Regions from separate parts of the Pseudomaricurvus sp. genome, predicted to be linked through region 2. Evidence: riboswitches for the same ligand, from Rfam matches in the RefSeq annotation. Region 2 holds a riboswitch; each other region holds the start of a gene.
What was found. Region 2 has a riboswitch for cobalamin ahead of cobO (cob(I)yrinic acid a,c-diamide adenosyltransferase). Riboswitches for the same ligand answer to the same signal wherever they lie in the genome.
Positions count from the first base shown of each region.

Region 1: it holds a riboswitch for cobalamin, as region 2 does, so the genes downstream of both, ACTG33_RS11675 (cobaltochelatase subunit CobN) here and cobO (cob(I)yrinic acid a,c-diamide adenosyltransferase) in region 2, are expected to answer to the same signal.
Region 3: it holds a riboswitch for cobalamin, as region 2 does, so the genes downstream of both, ACTG33_RS00615 (TonB-dependent receptor plug domain-containing protein) here and cobO (cob(I)yrinic acid a,c-diamide adenosyltransferase) in region 2, are expected to answer to the same signal.

Region 1 covers NZ_CBFIHX010000081.1:6,525-12,350, reverse strand. The annotation lists gene ACTG33_RS11685 (AI-2E family transporter) at 31-1,164, shown strand; gene ACTG33_RS11680 (DUF411 domain-containing protein) at 1,277-1,786, shown strand; cobalamin riboswitch at 1,928-2,083, shown strand; gene ACTG33_RS11675 (cobaltochelatase subunit CobN) at 2,262-5,826, shown strand, end outside.
Region 2 covers NZ_CBFIHX010000031.1:2,515-8,340, forward strand. The annotation lists gene ACTG33_RS06260 (cupredoxin domain-containing protein) at 1-69, shown strand, start outside; gene ACTG33_RS06265 (hypothetical protein) at 81-887, shown strand; gene ACTG33_RS06270 (hypothetical protein) at 920-1,618, shown strand; gene ACTG33_RS06275 (YSC84-related protein) at 1,743-2,414, opposite strand; cobalamin riboswitch at 2,510-2,677, shown strand; gene cobO (cob(I)yrinic acid a,c-diamide adenosyltransferase) at 2,856-3,467, shown strand; gene cobO (cob(I)yrinic acid a,c-diamide adenosyltransferase) at 3,497-4,108, shown strand; gene ACTG33_RS06290 (cobyrinate a,c-diamide synthase) at 4,108-5,445, shown strand; gene ACTG33_RS06295 (DUF2780 domain-containing protein) at 5,585-5,826, shown strand, end outside.
Region 3 covers NZ_CBFIHX010000002.1:59,451-65,276, forward strand. The annotation lists gene radA (DNA repair protein RadA) at 1-931, shown strand, start outside; gene ACTG33_RS00605 (PilZ domain-containing protein) at 992-1,378, opposite strand; gene ACTG33_RS00610 (PilZ domain-containing protein) at 1,471-1,872, opposite strand; cobalamin riboswitch at 2,124-2,273, shown strand; gene ACTG33_RS00615 (TonB-dependent receptor plug domain-containing protein) at 2,485-4,311, shown strand; gene ACTG33_RS00620 (FecCD family ABC transporter permease) at 4,397-5,413, shown strand; gene ACTG33_RS00625 (heme ABC transporter ATP-binding protein) at 5,413-5,826, shown strand, end outside.

The DNA.
Region 1 (5,826 bases), on a different contig from region 2:
CACCAACGGATAATGCAAAAGGAGTATTTGATGCCAGCCCCTCAAGGTTACACGCGTTTGGAGCAGGGCAGTTTTCTGCTGATGCTGGTGCTTGTCTCTGTGTTGTTCTTTTTTCTGCTCAAGCCGTTTTTCAGTCCGGTGTTTTGGGCCTGTGTGATTACCATTTTGTTTTATCCGCTTTACCAGTTCCTGCTGAATCGCTGGAACCGACGTAACCTGGCCGCGCTGGCGACGTTAACGATTTGTGTTGTGGTCGGTGTGGCGCCGATGTTGTTCCTGATCAAGGCTATGGTGGATGAGGGGCGGGAGGTCTATCAGCTTTTAGAGAGTGGTGAGCTGGACCCGGGGGAGTATCTGGAAAAGGTGCGCGATGGGTTTCCCTTTATTCAGGGGCTGCTGGATCGCTTTAATATCGACCTGTCGCTCATCAAGGAAACGCTCACCAAAAGTGCTGGCACGGTGAGTCGTTGGGCGGCGGAGAATACCTTGTCCATCGGGCAGAATATGTTGCAGTTCTTTGTCAGTTTGGCGTTGATGTTGTATCTGGTGTTTTTCCTGTTTCGTGACGGCACCATGCTGATTGATCTCCTGATTCGGGCATTGCCTTTGGGAGATGGGCGGGAGCGACACCTGTTCAATAAGTTTGCCGAAGTGACCAAGGCGACCGTCAAAGGCAATCTGGTGGTGGCGATTATTCAGGGGAGTTTAGGGGGGATAATCTTTGCCTTGTTGGGCATCAAAGGTGCTGTGTTCTGGGGGGCGGTCATGGTGTTGTTGTCGCTGATCCCTGTGGTTGGCTCGGGACTGATTTGGGGGCCAGTGGCGATTTATTTGTTTGCGGTGGGCAGTTGGGAGAAAGGCCTGATTCTGACAGCCTTTGGTGCGGGTATCATTGGTTTGGTGGACAACCTGCTGCGGCCGATTCTGGTGGGCAGGGACACCAAACTGCCGGATTATTTGGTGTTGTTGTCTACCCTTGGCGGATTTGCCTTGTTTGGCATGAATGGCTTTGTGATTGGTCCGTTGGTGGCGGTACTGTTTATCGCTTTCTGGCAGATTTTTATTCTGGATTTTAATAACGAGTCCGAAAGCGGTGATGAAGACAGCGCTGCAGTTGGTGAGTTAGAAACCGAGAACCCGGTACCGCAGGATGAGCCTGAGTGATGTACTGTTGTATTGGTGTATTGGTGTACTGTCGTATAGAGATATTGATGTATTGACGCTTGTTAATGGCTGCTTTATAAAGGCAACTCTTCTGATCGGATAAGGAATATTTATGTTAACCGTACAAGCCAAGAGTAACGCGACGACAGCAGTGGCTGTGATCCCAAGGCTGATTTTGATGGTTTGCCTGTTCATCAGTTCAGGCTTGGCGGTGGCTGAAACCGATATTTCTGTGTTTAAAAATCCCAACTGCGGTTGCTGTGAGAAATGGGTGACGTATCTTGAGGGTGAAGGCTTCAGCCCTACGGTGACCGATTCAGACAGTATGAGCGACGTTAAACAGAAGCACGGTATTGCGCCTCAATACCAGTCCTGCCATACGGGCGTAGTGGATGGCTATGTCTTTGAAGGGCATGTGCCTGCACCGATTATGAAACGATTTCTAGAGGAAAAGCCTGCAGATGCTATTGGCTTGTCTGTACCGGGTATGCCAGTGGGTAGCCCGGGAATGGAAGTGGGGCATCGCCATGACGACTACGATGTCCTGTTGCTGAAGAAGGACGGCAGCAGTGAGGTTTATGAGCATGTCAGTGAGCCCGTAGATTCTGCTCACAGTCACTAACCACATGAGTAGCCCTTAGCCACTATCAATAATCATCAGCCACCATTTATAGACTTTAAATGGTGGTTTCAACTCGATCAGCCCTCCGGCAAAACTCTTTGACCTGCGAGTCATCAGCTTCTAGTATAGGCGCCTTCTGTGAAAGGGTGCCTGTCGACGGTAGTTGTGTTTATCGTCTGGAACAGGTTAAACGGGAAGTGTGGTGTCTGCTGCTCTGATGAGCCTGACCTATCCCACCGCTGCCCCCGCAACGGTAATCTGCCTGAAGTCTGGTAGTGAGCCCGAAACCGGCCCTTTGCAGCATGTTGCATCGATGAAGCGGAGGGCTTTATCTTGGGCAGTTTCCTGGTTGTTGTACCCCTGACAACAACGAATCGCCTCGTTTATTCCCCCTTTGTCTGAGTATTCAGACGTTTTGCTCTCGTCGTTCAATTGTTTTTGGTGCCGTGTGGTGGCCATATCCATTGGAGACAGTATGTTTGGGTTAGTTTCGAATCTGAAAAAGAGTGGTCGTTGGCTTCAAACTGGCCGCTGTGTTGGTGTGCTGGTATTGATGCTCAGTATGGCGAGCAGCGTGCAGGCGGGTACGGTATTGGGCGTTGTTTCGTCGAGCAACAGTGCCGATGTGTTGACTGGGGCTCACGCGTTTCTCAACGCTAACCCTCAGCATCAATTGATTTTACGCACCACCGATCAATTCAGTGAACTGCCGGAGCCGGAACGCCAAGCCTTAATCAAGCAGGCTGATATCGTCTTTGCTGGCGGTGTGTTTGGCGATGCTTCCACCTTGTTGAACGGTTATTTAGAAGATGATCGTCTGATTCCAAGTTTTGTGGCGGTACACAGTGACCGACGATTGGTGAGTTCTTCACGCTTGAACAGCAAGCCTTTATTGCAGGGAGCAGATCTTGATCAGCTGATGCAAGATCCGCCGTTGGAACAGGATGCGGATCTGCTGGCGTGGTCACAACAACAGCTAAACGATAATCCGAAATACCGTGATTGGTTGACCACCAAGCTCTTCTGGGCTGATCGCAACGGTTCCAACCTCGATGGCATTTTCAGGCATTTATTGGCATCGACTGGCGAGAATCTCAGTGTGCCAGCGCCTGAGTTGCGCAAGCCTCTACGGGTGTTTTTGGATGAACAGCCCGTAGAGATCATCGGCAATAAGTTGCAACTGAACAAACTGAATATCGATGATGATAAACGCTGGGTTGTCATTCTGGACTATGAGCACGGTGATCGTCCCGGTGAACGTGAGCTGATGGAAGATCTCTGTGAACAGCAGGCAACAAGCAATCGCTATTGTCTGCGCGTGCTGGCGAAATGGGGCGAGGCCAGTGTCGAAGCGGTGGACATTCTGGCGCAGTATCGCGATCGTATCGGCGTGGTAGTCTCGCTGCAAAACTTTGTCATCGGTGGCGGTGAAGGCCGTGCAGAGGTGACCCAATCGCTTGAGGCCTTAAATGTTCCCACACTCAAGGCTATCCGTCTAACCGACAGTACAGAAGACGAATGGCGTTTGTCAGAAGAAGGTCTGCGTTGGGACAGTGTGCACTACCGTATTGCTATGCCAGAGTTACAGGGTGTTTCCCAACCGCTGGTGGTGGCCGCAATGACACCGCCGAGTCTTGATAAAGCCACTGGCTTGAAAGTGACCTTATCTCGCCTCATTGAATCTCAGGTCACACTGCTTAATCAGCGAGTCGATCGCTGGTTGGCACTGCAGGAAAAGTCTAACGCAGATAAAAAAGTCGGCATCATTTATTACAATCACCCTCCCGGACGTCACAACATCGGTGCGGATAACTTGAATGTGCCGGCCTCGCTCTTCCATATTCTTCAAGAAATGAAAGCGGCGGGCTACAACACGGGTGAACTGCCTGCAACGGAAGAAGCCTTGCTGGATTTGTTGCAAGAGAAAGGTGTCAATTTGCCGGAAGATCGGCAGGTGTTGAAATCCATGTCGGCCAAGGTTCAGACGGTTTCCCCTGCGCAATATCAGCAGTGGTTCGACACTCTGCCAGCCGCATTGCAGCGGGAAATGGTGGCAGGGCCGCTGGGGTATCTGCACGAAATGTTACAGCGCGCAGTACATCTGGAAAATAAAGACATTGCTCGTCACTTGACTGCACGGGTGGTTAAGGATTTGCGTCACGCCATTGAAGGCGCGGATCATCCTTCCCGTGAGCGAGTGATGAACTTGCTGCAACAGTTGGAAGATTCCTACGGTGAATCCGTCGACGGCAGCGCGCAGAACAAAGCTGTAGATTGGTCAAAAGCGGAAGAGTTAGTGTCTGCCATCAGCGACAGCGGTGTCGAAGGTTTGCGTGGCTGGGGTGCGATACCTGGAAAAGTGATGGTGTATGACAACCAATTGCTGATTCCTGGCATACAGTTTGGCAATGTCTTTGTGGGTCCGCAGCCGCCTCGTGGCTGGGAGCTTAACGAAGAGTTGTTGCACGCGAACTTGTCGTTTCCGCCACCGCATCAGTACATGGCGTTTTATCAGTGGTTGCGCAATGGTTTCCAGGCGGATGCGCTGGTGCATTTGGGTCGTCATTCCACCTATGAATTCTTGCCGCGCCACCGTGTGGGTTTGAGCGATGAAGACTACTCGCAGGCGTTGCTCGGGGATCTGCCTAGCGTCTATCCGTACATTGTGGATGGTGTGGGTGAAGGCATTCAGGCCAAGCGTCGCGGCTTGGCGGTGATGATCGATCATCTGACGCCCCCGCTGGACAGTACTGAGTTGTACGATCAATTACTGGAGCTGCGTCACCTGGTAGAAAGCTATGAAGCCGCGCCGGAAGCCGCAGGCGCTATGCGTCAGCGGGCCATCACCGCGATGAAGTCTATGGTTGATGATCTGAAGTTGCGCGACGAGCTGTTGGCCAGTATGTCTGGCGAATTAGAAGTGCGAGGCATTACGGACTTTGATCAGGTGGACGACGAATTGCTGGTGCACGAAATCGGTCACTACCTCACGCACTTGCAAGAAGATTTTATGCCGCTGGGACTGCATGTTTTCGGGCAGGATTGGACTGACAAAGCTATCGACACCATGCTCACGTCCATGGCGCAGGGCGATGAGGTGGGAGCAGGTTGGGAGAGCATGCTGTCTGCGTCGCCCAAGGCTGAAATGGATGGCTTGCTGAAAGGCTTGAGCGGCCAGTTTATCGCACCGGGTAAAGGCAATGATCCTATTCGTACCCCAGAAGCTTTACCTACGGGGCGCAACTTTTACGCACTGGATGGCAGCCTGATTCCATCGCGCTTGGGTTATGACGTGGGGCTGGAGCTGGCTGCCAAAGCCCGTCAGGAAACCGTTTCTAACGTGAGTGCTGTAGTAGATGGGGACGTAGATGGAAACGTAGATGGAAAAAAAGTAAATGGACACGCGCAGATTCCAGAGTCTGATGCCATCGTGCTGTGGGCTTCGGATGTGGTGCGCGATGAAGGCGCCATGATCGCCTTCGGTTTTGATATGTTAGGTGTCAAACCCATGTGGAGCAGTCGCGGTATCGTTAAAGATCTGGAGCGGCTGGACGTGACGGGCATGATGGAAAACGGTCAGCCTCGGCAGCGGCACGACACCGTCTTTACCACCTCCGGTTTGTTTCGCGATTTGTACGGTGCGCATCTGGTGTTACTGGAAAAAGCCGTACTGATGGCGCTGGATGCCTCGTCTGATTTGATTCGCGAACAATATCCGGCGTTAACCTACGCGTTGAACGGCGCTCTGGAACCACTAGGCAATCAGCAAAACCCGGGCAGTGAGTCGTTGAACATCAATTTGGTTGCGGCGCGCTGGGTGGAAGATGCCCGCAATGCGCTGAAACAGGGAATGCCTGCCGTGATGGCGGGCAAGCAGTCTGCCTATCGAGTGTTTGGTGATGCGCCGGGAACCTACGGTGCGGGCGTGAATCGTCTGGCGGAGCGTTCTGGCAGTTGGAAAGAGCGCTCTGAATTGGCTGATACCTACATGAGCCGCATGGGGCATGCGTACGGTTTGAATCTGCAAGGTGAACCCATGC
Region 2 (5,826 bases):
TCTGGTGAATATCCGTTTTTTGGTGAGTTTAATATTTCCACCGCTCAGGGAAAAATTATTGCCCGTTAGGAGAGTGCTGAGTGCTGTTGAATGCAATCATTATAGTATTACGTGAAACCTTGGAGGCGGGCATATTGATGAGTGTTCTGCTCACTGTCGGACGACATTTGGGAATCGGCGGGCGCTGGTTTTTGACCGCTTTGGTGATGGGTGTGAGTGGGGCTTTTATCTATGCACAATGTTTGGGAGCTGTATCTCAGTGGTTTGATTATGCAGGTCAGGAGGTCGTCAATGCCCTCTTGCAGTATTCCCTATATTTATGCCTCGTGGTTATTTGTGTGTTGAACTTCTTTTGGGTGAGTTTATCTACACAGCGAATTCGGATGTTCATGACGATATTGTTGGGGGCTTCGGTGGTGTTGGCTTGTATTCGTGAAGGTTCTGAAATTATGATCTTCTTTCTGGGGTTTTTGGCTGATCGGGGAATGATGGTGAAGGCTCTTACCAGTGGCTTTGTTGGGCTTATGATTGGCATCAGTGTGGGGGCGTTGTGTTTCTACGCTATTATGATGCAGGCCAGAAACAAAGCCAGAAATATTCAGCTGGGTATATTGGGGCTGGTTGCCGGCGGGATGGTTATTCAGGCCACCCAGCTACTGATCCAGATTGATTGGATACCATCAACCGAGCCGGTATGGAATATCAGTCATTTTTTACCTGAATCCTCCATTGTGGGGCAACTGCTCTATGCAATATTTGGCTATGAGGCTTCACCCACATGGGTGGAAGTGTTGATTTATTCTGGATCTTTATTGTTAATACCAATCACCTTGCTGACGGTGAAATATGTTTTAACTGTCCGCGCTACCTATTCAAAAATGTCATGAAAAATCCAGTATCTGAACAACCTGCGCATGCTATGAAAGCTGTATTTCTGGCTCTTGTTTCGCTGCCCATTACTGTGTTGGCGGACAGTTCAACCATCGATAAAGTGTATGACCCATACGTTAATCAATTGGAAAAAGAGCTGGAATATCGTCTATTGCATCAGAATGATAAGGATGACACAAAAGATAATAGGCAAACGCATATGGTCAGTGCTGGCATGTCATGGTCTGATCGATTGTTTACCGAGTTATACCTTGTTGGGGAAAAGTCTCCAGAGAATGATTTTGACCTTACATCAGTTGAAGCCGAGTTTAAGTGGCAAGTGACGGAGCAGGGCGAATACGGCAATGACTGGGGATTGTTGTTTGAGCTGGAAGCCGAACGTGACGAACATGTGAGAGAAGTCAGTTCAACGCTGATTATGCTTCATGAGTGGTCGCGCTGGGTGGGCACCGCTAATCTGACTCTGGGTTACGAATGGGGTAATGATATCGATAATGAATTTGAAACGGCTTTTGCCGGTCAGCTGCGTTATCGATACCGATCTTTTTTTGAGCCCTCGATGGAGCTGTATTGGAGCGATGCCAGTCAAGGGGTTGGTCCTGTGGTCTCGGGAACCCAACGGCTGGGAGGGCGTCAGCAGTTAATGTGGGAGTTTGGTGTGATATTTGGGATCGATAGTGAAACGGCGGATCAAACCTGGAAACTCTCATTGGAATATGAATTTTAGTGAAGTTATAAAAAGGCCCGTTCATCATAAAGATGACGGGCTTTGGAGGCCTAAAAATAGGGCGATTAGAGCTGTTAAGCCGTTAGAACTGTCCAGTAGTCAAGATCGTCAATAGCCAAAATCATTAATAGTTAGGACTGTTCAATTTACTGCTTGTCCAATACTTGGTTCCTTGCAGAGTTGCTTGTAGCGTCAGCCCGGCTTCCGTCAGCTGATAGGTAGTGACATTGGGAATGGCCGTTGCGGCAACACTGGTTTCGTTGCCTTTTTCAGTAGACTTGGCTGCGGCGTCTGCCTGGCCCGAAAAATCCCAGCCTTTTTCAATAAACGCCTGATAGGCTTCTGGGGTATGAAAGATAAACACCGCACGGAAATCCTTAACACCCAGGCCCAAGCCAACACCGGCAGCAGCCATATTCATGTAGGTATCTCTGCCGTTGCGGTTGTCATGGGCGATACCTGTCCCCCCTGCGCCTGAAAGAAAAACGAAGTTGATGCCAACACTTGAAAAAACAGCATATCCAGCCGCGTTTTTAATATCATCCTCCGTTCCTGGTTCTTCCTTATAGAGTCTTTCCAGAACCGTAGCCCGCATTTTCTGGGCTTTTTCTCTTTCAATGTCAGCAGTACCTGCTATTGCACTTGCAGTGAATGCCAAAGCCAAAATAAACGAACTGATTCGGTACATCATAGAAACTCCAAAGAGATTGCTTAATTCCAGTTTAGTAGACCATAAAAAAAGTGAACGAACCGTGAACCAGAAATAGCTGCTGGCCGGAGTGGGCGCGATAATCATTTAATTTGTGATCTGCTTAGGAAAATGAGTAAGGAGCTCAGGCTGCAGCTGGTCAGGGGAAGGCCCAATTGACTTTAAATTCTGGGGTGAATACAGTACTGCTCTCACTTTTGGGTGCGATGTACTGGTGAGTACCTCGTTAAATGGGAAGTTTGGTGAAAGTCCAGCGCTGCCCCCGCAACGGTAACTGGTTGAGTTGTGAACAGTTTTTATGACTAGGCAACAGCCGGAAGCCCGATACCAGCCCAATTGCAGAACCCTTTGACGATTTGCGCTCAAGGCGCTGCGGATAAGGAACATTACACTGACGACAGCGCGGAGGGCCTTGTCGAAGCGGATAGCCCGTCATGCAGGTGACCCTGCCTGCCATCCCTTTGATTCCCTTTGCCCTGTCTGCTCCTGAACGACTGAATTATAGTCGGTATTTGCAAGGTAAGGGCTATGTCTGAACACGATAAAAAAGATCAAAAGCACAAAGCGGCAATGGAAAAGCAGAAGGCCAAAGTCGATGCCAATATAGAAGAGGCGTCGCTGGAACGTGGTGTGGCTTTGTTGTTAACCGGTAATGGCAAAGGCAAGTCCAGTTCTGCATTCGGGATTGTGATGCGGGCCCTGGGTTATGGCCACAAGGTGGCTGTGGTTCAGTTTATCAAGGGACAGCAGTTATCCGGTGAAGAAATTTACTTAAAAGATCACTGCCCGCAAGTCGCTTTTCATCAAATGGGTACTGGGTTTACCTGGGACACTCAGGATCGCAGTGGCGATATTGCTGCGGCGGAAGAAACCTGGGCATTTGTTGAGCCTCTGTTGAACGATGACAGCTACGACTTGGTGGTCATGGATGAGCTGACGTACATGCTGGCTTATAAATACCTGGATGAAGAGCGGGTGATTAACGCCATCAAAAACCGTCCCTACGAACAGAGTGTGGTTGTTACGGGTCGTGGCGGCGGCACCGCGCTGAAAGACATTATGGATACGGTGTCCGAAGTAAAAGAAATAAAGCACGCTTTTAAAGCAGGTATTAAAGCTCGTAAAGGTGTCGATTACTGACATCCGTTCCCAGGAATTAATGACGCACTATGACTGACATCAGTAAAGAATCTCAAGAGGCTCATCAAAAGCGTATGGCAACCCGCAAGGCGGTTGTCGATAAGCGCATTGCCAAGGCCACCGAAGAGCGGGGTGTGTTAATCCTGCTCAAAGGCAATGGCAAGGGCAAGAGCAGTTCGGCCTTTGGTACTATGGCGCGTTCTGTCGGGCACGGTCAGAAAGCGGGTGTGGTTCAGTTTATTAAAGGTCGTTTACAAACCGGCGAATTCAAACTGTTTCATGATCACCCTCAAATTGACTGGCATGTCATGGGGCACGGTTTCACTTGGGAAACACAGGATAAAGCCAAAGATATTGAAGCGGCTCAGCAAGCCTGGTCTGTGGCTGAAAAGTTGTTGCAGGATGACAGTTATAACATTCTGATTTTTGATGAGATGAGCTACATGTTTAAGTACGGTTATCTCGATGTAGAGCCAGTGGTTGCGGCACTTAAGGCACGACCCAAAAATCAAAACGTCATCATCACCGGTCGTACCATGGCAACTCCGCTACAAGACATTGCCGATACCATCAGTGTGATTCAGGATGAGCGTCACGCGTTTCGCCTGGGTGTGAAGGCCCAGGAAGGTATTGAATACTGATGGCCAGTACAACCTCTGGCGTTCACTGCCCGGCGCTATTCATTGCTGCCCCCTCATCCGGTCAGGGGAAAACAACCGTCACGGCCGCTATGGCCCGTTTGTTTTCCCGGCAAGGATATCGAGTACGAGTTTTCAAAACTGGCCCCGACTATTTGGATCCACAAATTCTGGAGCAGGCGTCCGGTCACCCGGTGGAGCCGCTGGATCTGTGGATGGCTGGTGAAACCTATTGTCGGCAGGCACTGTATGAAGCTGCTACACAGGCAGATCTCATTCTGATCGAAGGGGCTATGGGTTTGTTTGATGGTGAGCCTTCCAGCGCAGATCTCGCGATTCAGTTTGGTGTTCCGGTTGCTCTGTTGATGGATGTTAAAGGCATGGCGCAAACGGCTGCTGCGATCGCCGTTGGGCTGGCTAACTACCGAAGCGATCTCTCCGTGGCGGGTCTGATTGCCAATGGTTGCGGTACAGAGCGCCATGCACAGCTGATTCGTGACGCGCTTCCTGAGGATTTGCCTCTTTTGGCAACCTTGGGGCGGGATGAATCGGTGGCGTTGCCGGAGCGTCATTTGGGGCTGGTTCAACCCAGCGAAGCCGAAGAAGATATGGAGCTACGACTGGAGCGAGGCGCTGATTGGCTCCAGGCCAGTGGTCTGACTCAGTTGCCGCAGCCGGTGGCGTTTTCACCTGCCTCGGCAGAGCAGCAAGCGGATCGGGTTGCCGCTTACGCCAACACTGAAAATGTACTGCGAGGCAAGACCATTGCGGTGGCTCGTGACGCGGCTTTTACCTTTATCTATCGCGCCAATATCGAGTTGCTAGAGCATTTTGGTGCGAAACTGGTTTTCTTTTCTCCGCTAAGCGATAGCTTATTACCTGAAGCGGATGCACTGTGGTTGCCGGGTGGATACCCCGAACTGCACGTCGAGCAATTATCACAAAACAGCGGGATGCGTGATTCCCTGCAAGGGTTTTATCACAGCGGGAAAGTCATTTTGGCTGAGTGTGGTGGTTTTATGTACTGTCTGGATAGTTTAACGGATCTCGACGGCAAGTCGTTTTCTATGTTGGGCTTACTGTCCGGTGAGGCGGTGATGCGCAACAAAGGGGGCTGTCAGGGGATGCAGACGGCTGTCCTGCCTGAGGGGGACGTGAGAGGTCACGCTCATCATCGCTCACTTAGCCACCAAACACCTGAACCGATGTCTTACGGGCGGCGTCAGAGGCACCCGGCGCCGGGTGAAGCCTTGTATCGTCAAAAGGGCCTGACGGCCAGTTACCTGCACCTGTTCTTCCCTTCGAATCCTGTGGCCGTGGCAGCGCTATTTAATTCCTGATTCAATGGGTTATTGAATCCGCCAGTCAATCCGTACTTCAAATAGTAGCTAGTAGCCGCTTTCTGGTTGTGAGCGGTTGTTTTTCTTCTATATTCTAAGAACAGTGATCTACTGAATTCATACTTTTAAGGAAACAGCGATGAAATCGTCTCGAAATACACTGAAAGCTATTTTGCCATTAATGGGTGCCTTGGCCCTGGCTCCGGCTACACACGCTTTTGATTTGGGTAGCCTGTTCGGAGGCAAAGACGCCGACACTGAGAAAGCCGCTTCTTCCGCTGCCGATGCTGTTTCAGGAGCCCAGAGTGCAGCCACCACCGGTTCGGCTATGGCCGATGGCCTGGTGGGCATGTTGAGTGAGCAGCTGGGCATCTCCAAAAA
Region 3 (5,826 bases), on a different contig from region 2:
CAAGCTGAAAATGTTGTCGGAAACCAGTGTGGAGTCGCTGGTGGCCACCGCACAGAAGCTGCAACCCAAAGTCATGGTGGTGGATTCCATCCAGGTCATGCACATGGCCGATATCCAGTCTGCACCGGGTTCCGTCTCTCAGGTGCGGGAGAGCGCTGCCTACCTGACGCGCTTTGCCAAGCAGACCGGCACAGTGCTGATCTTGGTAGGCCATGTCACCAAAGACGGCAGTTTGGCCGGTCCCAAGGTACTGGAGCATATGATTGACTGTTCCATTTTGCTGGAAGGTACCCACGATTCCCGTTTCCGTACTCTGCGGGGCAGCAAAAACCGCTTTGGTGCGGTGAATGAGCTGGGGGTGTTCGCCATGACCGAGCAGGGTTTAAAGGAAGTCAGTAATCCCTCGGCCATCTTCCTGCAGCGCGCCGATGAGATTGCCGCGGGCTCCGTGGTTATGGTGGTGTGGGAAGGTACTCGCCCATTGCTGGTGGAAGTTCAGGCGCTGGTGGATGACAGCCATCAGGGCAATCCGCGGCGGGTGGCTGTGGGGCTGGATCAGAACCGCCTGAACATGCTGTTGGCGGTGCTGCATCGTCACGGTGGTGTATTGATCGGTGATCAGGACGTCTTTATCAATGTGGTCGGCGGTGTGCGGGTGATGGAAACCAGTGCAGATCTGGCCCTGCTGCTGTCGGTGGTGTCGAGCTTTCGCAATCGCCCTCTGGGGCACGATTTGATGGTCTTCGGTGAGGTGGGGCTGTCCGGTGAGATTCGTCCGGTGCCCAGTGGTCAGGAGCGCTTGCGGGAAGCGGCCAAACACGGCTTTAAAACCGCAATAATGCCTGCCGGAAATGCTCCGAGGGAGACTATTCCCGGCATTAAAGTGATTGCCGTCAAAACCTTGCAGGAGGCTGTGGCGGCTATCGACTAAGGGTTTGTTGAGGGGCTTTCCGGCTTACTCAGAACTCATCGTTTACAGGGATCATCGTTCTCAGAGCTCATCGTTGTCCGTGAGGATGTTCTCCAAGGTGCGGTGCATCTCTGATGGCCGCTGGTTGCGTCCCACCAGCTCCCGCAGTCGGGACTGGTGGTCAATGCTGTTGGCGCGACACTCAACCCCAATAAAGTGATTCTTCTGATGGGCAATCTTGCCGTGCATCTTGATGGGGTCACCGTCGTCAGTTTCCAGTGTGAGTACGATTTCCTCTCCCTGATCTACCTCGTATCTGTGGATCAAAGCCACCAAAGCGCCGTTGAACGACAGGTCGATGATGTGCACAGGCCATTTTTGGTGGGTGGTAATCATAGAAGCATGGCCGCGAAAGCCTACCCGAGGGAAGTATCGACGCTCCTGTGATTTCATACCGACTACGGTCATTCTGCCTCCTCGTGGGTGTTGGTCATGATGTTTTCGATAGGTAAGTGAGATAGTTAAGTTTTAGAGAACCATGCTTTAGATAACCGCATAAATCAGTCGGGATTAATCAGCGCATGCAGCTCGCGATCGGCAGCCTCGGAATCTCCCAGGTTCAGCTCGATGAGTCTGCGCAGGTGACTCAGGCTAACCGGGTCAATGCGCTCTACGATAAACCCCATCCAGCCTTCCTTGCGCCAGGACAAACGTGCCACCAGCTCAATGAGCGAGTCATCGGACAGGGCAATGGTGACATCCACCGGCAGGTTTTCATCCAGTGAGCAGTGCTCTGGCTCAGTAATCAGCAAGCCTTTCATCGAGATGTCCAGCAACTGGCTGGGCCAGCGCAGGGTGTCCTGTTGGATCGAGGTGTCGGCATCAAAAGGAATTCGGCTGAAGCGTCTGCGTTCAGAGTGACTGGTTCCGGATTTTGGGTCGCTTGCTGGGGGTGTGGCCACGATCGGTTGCCCTATTTATTAGTGTGCTTGTTTCCTCTTAGTGTAGAAGCCTTTTAATCGACGACAGGATTTTTTTGAGGCCAATTGCACGCAGTTCGCAGTTTTTGTGGTTTGGAATTCATATTCGACCAGCCTGAAAGCTGCATTTCTGTGAGCGTTTATGTCAATTCAAGGTGGGTTTTCACTGCTTTATTGATATAAACGCTCATCAAGTCTTGACTAAACAATGGGTGAACCTTAGTCTGCGCGGCGTTATTAAAGGTGCTTGGTGACCGGTTTTCCGGAAGCTGAGGTAAACGGGAAGAGTGGTGCGCTCGGTCACACGAGTTATGCCAACGCTGCCCCCGCAACGGTGATTGATCTGTCAGCAGATCATAAGCCCGATACCGGCCTTGAATAACTCACGTTGCCCGGCTCACCGGATCAACGTGCTTAACGATGAAGCGGAGGGCTTTATCGGTAGGATTCGAGGCTATCCTTTCCTTATATCAGCATAAGCCGGTATAAAAACAGCCTCCTTCCCTGCTCTTTGTCCTCCCTCAATCACGTCATTACTGCCGCAATACCCTCTGAACCTTTCAAGCAGAGGCCGGCAAAAGATTGGGGAACACCATGTATAAACAAACTCTATTAGCCGCTGCACTCGCAGGCCTTACTTCGTTACCTTCACAGGCAGAGATCGATAAAAGCTCCAGCCTGGAAGAAATGGTTGTAACAGCTCACCGTATTCCTGTTCAGATCAGCCGAATTGGCTCATCCGTTAGCGTGCTGTCGGCAGCCGATATTGAGGCCAAAGGACAGTTGTCCGCGGCTGATTTGCTGAGAACTTTGCCAGGGATTGCGGTGAGCAATACCGGTGGTATGGGCAAGCAAACCACTCTGCGTATCCGTGGAGAAGAAGGCTACCGCACCGTAGTTTATGTCGATGGCGTAAAAATTTCGGATCCTACGGGAACACAGGTAGGCCCTCGATTTGCTCATCTGATGACCAGTGAGATTGAGCGAATCGAAGTGCTGCGTGGTCCACAGGGGATGATGTACGGTGCCGATGCCGGTGGGGTGGTGAATATTACAACCAAGCGTCCGACTCAGGCTTTGGAAGGCGATGTCAGCGCTGAATACGGCCGCTACGACACCCGTAACCTGAGCGCGAATCTGCGTGGCAAAGTAGAATCTTTTGATTATTCCATCAGCGCCAGTGATGTATCGACCGATGGCTTCAATGCTCGTGATGACGATACTGTTTTGGCGGATGATGACGGCTACGACAATACTTCGCTGAATGCTTCATTAGGCTGGGATGCGACCGAAGCTCTTCGTTTCGAGCTGGATGTTCGGGATGTGGACAGCTACAACGAGTACGATGGTTCTTTTGGCAGTACCGACAGAGCCAGTGACTACGAGCAGACCACGGGTTTGTTGAGAGCTATTTATGAAGGTGAAAATCATACTCAACAGCTCAGTTATTCGGCCAACAAAGTTGACCGTCAGCTGTATACCGATGGTCTGAAAACCTATGTCTATGAAGGTACTCTGGACACCGTTTCTTATCTTGGTTCCTTCAAGCTCTCTGAGCAAAACACCTTGGTTTTAGGCGTTGATGACGAGAAGCAGCGCGATAAGCTGAATCATACCAAGCAGGACCAGCTTGGGATCTACGCTGAATGGCAGGGCCAGTTCACGGATCAGTGGTCTTACAGTGCGGGTGTTCGTCACGACGATAACGATGCTTTCGGTGAGCATACGACCTATCGACTGACCACCGCATATGTGCAATCTTTGAGCGATGGTAATTACCTCAAGTACAAAGCATCCTACGGTACCGGTTTTCGCGCACCCAGTTTGTACGAGCAGAACTACAACGCAAACTCTGTGGCAAAAACAGTTTTGACGGAAGAAACCAGCGAAGGCTTCGATGTGGGTGTGGAATTACACACCGCCAGCGGGCACTTATTTGAAGTTGTGTATTTCAATCAGGAAATTGACGACGCTATTGATTTTGATGTGGTGGGTTACACTGGCTACATGCAAGAAGATGGTCTGAGTCGTTCTAAAGGGGTTGAGCTCAATTCGGAGCTGGTATTGAATGATCATCTGAGTTTGTTGGCCAATGCGACGTATAATGACACTGCGACCTCTACCGGTGAACAGCGTGCTCGTCGTCCAAGACAGGTGTTTAATGTCGGTCTGCAAGCCATGATGTTGAGTGAGCGGTTGCGAGTCAATGCAGATGTCAGAGGTTCTTACAATGCGATTGATAACGATGGCAGCAAGCTGGATGAGTACGAAGTGCTGAACGTGTCGGCTACTTACTTTGTCATGCCGCAGATGGAAGTTTACGTGCGTGGCGAAAATGTCATGAATGCCGACTACCAGGAAGTTAATCATTACAACACCAGCAAAGCTGCGCTGTACGGCGGTGTTCGTTATCGCTTTTAGTTGACGTTGTTTATATAAGCCCCTGTCAAATGATGGGGGTTGTTATTGAAAAGGAGGGGAAACCCTCCTTTTTTCCGGGAAATTTATGAAACGCACACAGCCCAAAAAGCTTCTGCTTATCCTCTTGGTGATGCTGCCATTAAGTCTAATGGTAGGGCTGGTTGTGGGGCCGGAAATCATTTTGCCTTTTATATCGGGGTCGGAATCCCAAACCTTTTCAAACCAGCTTATTGTTGAGCAGATTCGTTTGCCGCGTACCTTGATGGCAGCCATCATCGGTGCCACCCTGGCCGTATCCGGCGTGATGATGCAGGGATTATTTCGCAACCCATTGGCCGATCCGTCGCTGATTGGTGTCTCCAGCGGGGCGTCCGCTGGTGCCAGTTTTATGATTGTGATGGGCGCCGGATTGTTTGGTGTGCACGAACTACTGGGCGTCTCTTTTGTGGCGCTGGGCGCTTTTGTGGGCGCGGCGTTGGCAACCTGGCTAGTGTATCGTCTGGCGGCGACAGCCACTGGAACATCCGTTGCCACCATGTTGCTTGCGGGCATTGCGATCAGTGCCCTGGCGGGCGCGCTCAACAGCTTTTTCAGTTTTATTGCCGACAATCATATGCTGCGGCAAATCAGTTTATGGCAAATGGGATCTCTCAGCAGTGCGTCGTGGAATCGGGTCATACTGGCCTTTGCGCTGTTGGGAAGCTTGCTGTGCTGGTTTCCCCGTTACAGTCGTGCACTCAATGCCTTCCTGTTGGGTGAATCTGAAGCCCGCCACTTGGGTATTGATGTCGATAAGATCAAAGTTCAAATTATTATTCTGGTGGCGTTGGCTGTAGGTGTTGCAGTGGCCTTAACGGGAACCATCGCCTTCGTGGGACTGGTGACACCGCATATGGTTCGTCTGGTCATTGGGCCGGATCATCGCGGGTTGATTCCCTGCTCCGCACTGGCGGGGGCCATTTTGCTGGTGTTGGCTGACGCGTGTTCGCGCTATGTGATGGCTCCGGGGGAGCTGCCTATTGGTGTGGTGACCGCGGTGTTAGGGGCGCCTTTCTTTTTGTCGTTGCTGCGCAGGCAGCGTACAGCCGTGGAGGGTGTGTGATGTTGTCCCTCCGGCAGATTCAGTTGAGTTATCAAACGGGCAAGCAACCCGTCCCCATTTTACGAGATGTGAATCTTGAAGTGGCTGCAGGACAGGTTGTTGTTGTACTGGGCCCCAATGGCGCCGGTAAATCCTCGCTGTTGAAAGTGGCCAGTGGTGAAGTGGTGCCGCAGTCTGGCGAAGTGCATTTTAATGGCCAGTTGCTATCCTCCTGTTCACCCGCCGAAAAAGCATTGCATATGGCCGTGTTGCCACAGCAGTCGCTGTTGAACTTTCCGTTTACCGTGGAAGAAGTGGTGATGCTTGGGCGCACACCGCATAACACCGGTTTGGTGATCGATCAGGACATTGTGACTCAGGCGTTGCGCAGTACAGACTCCGATTATTTGCGCGAACAAACTTATACCAGTTTG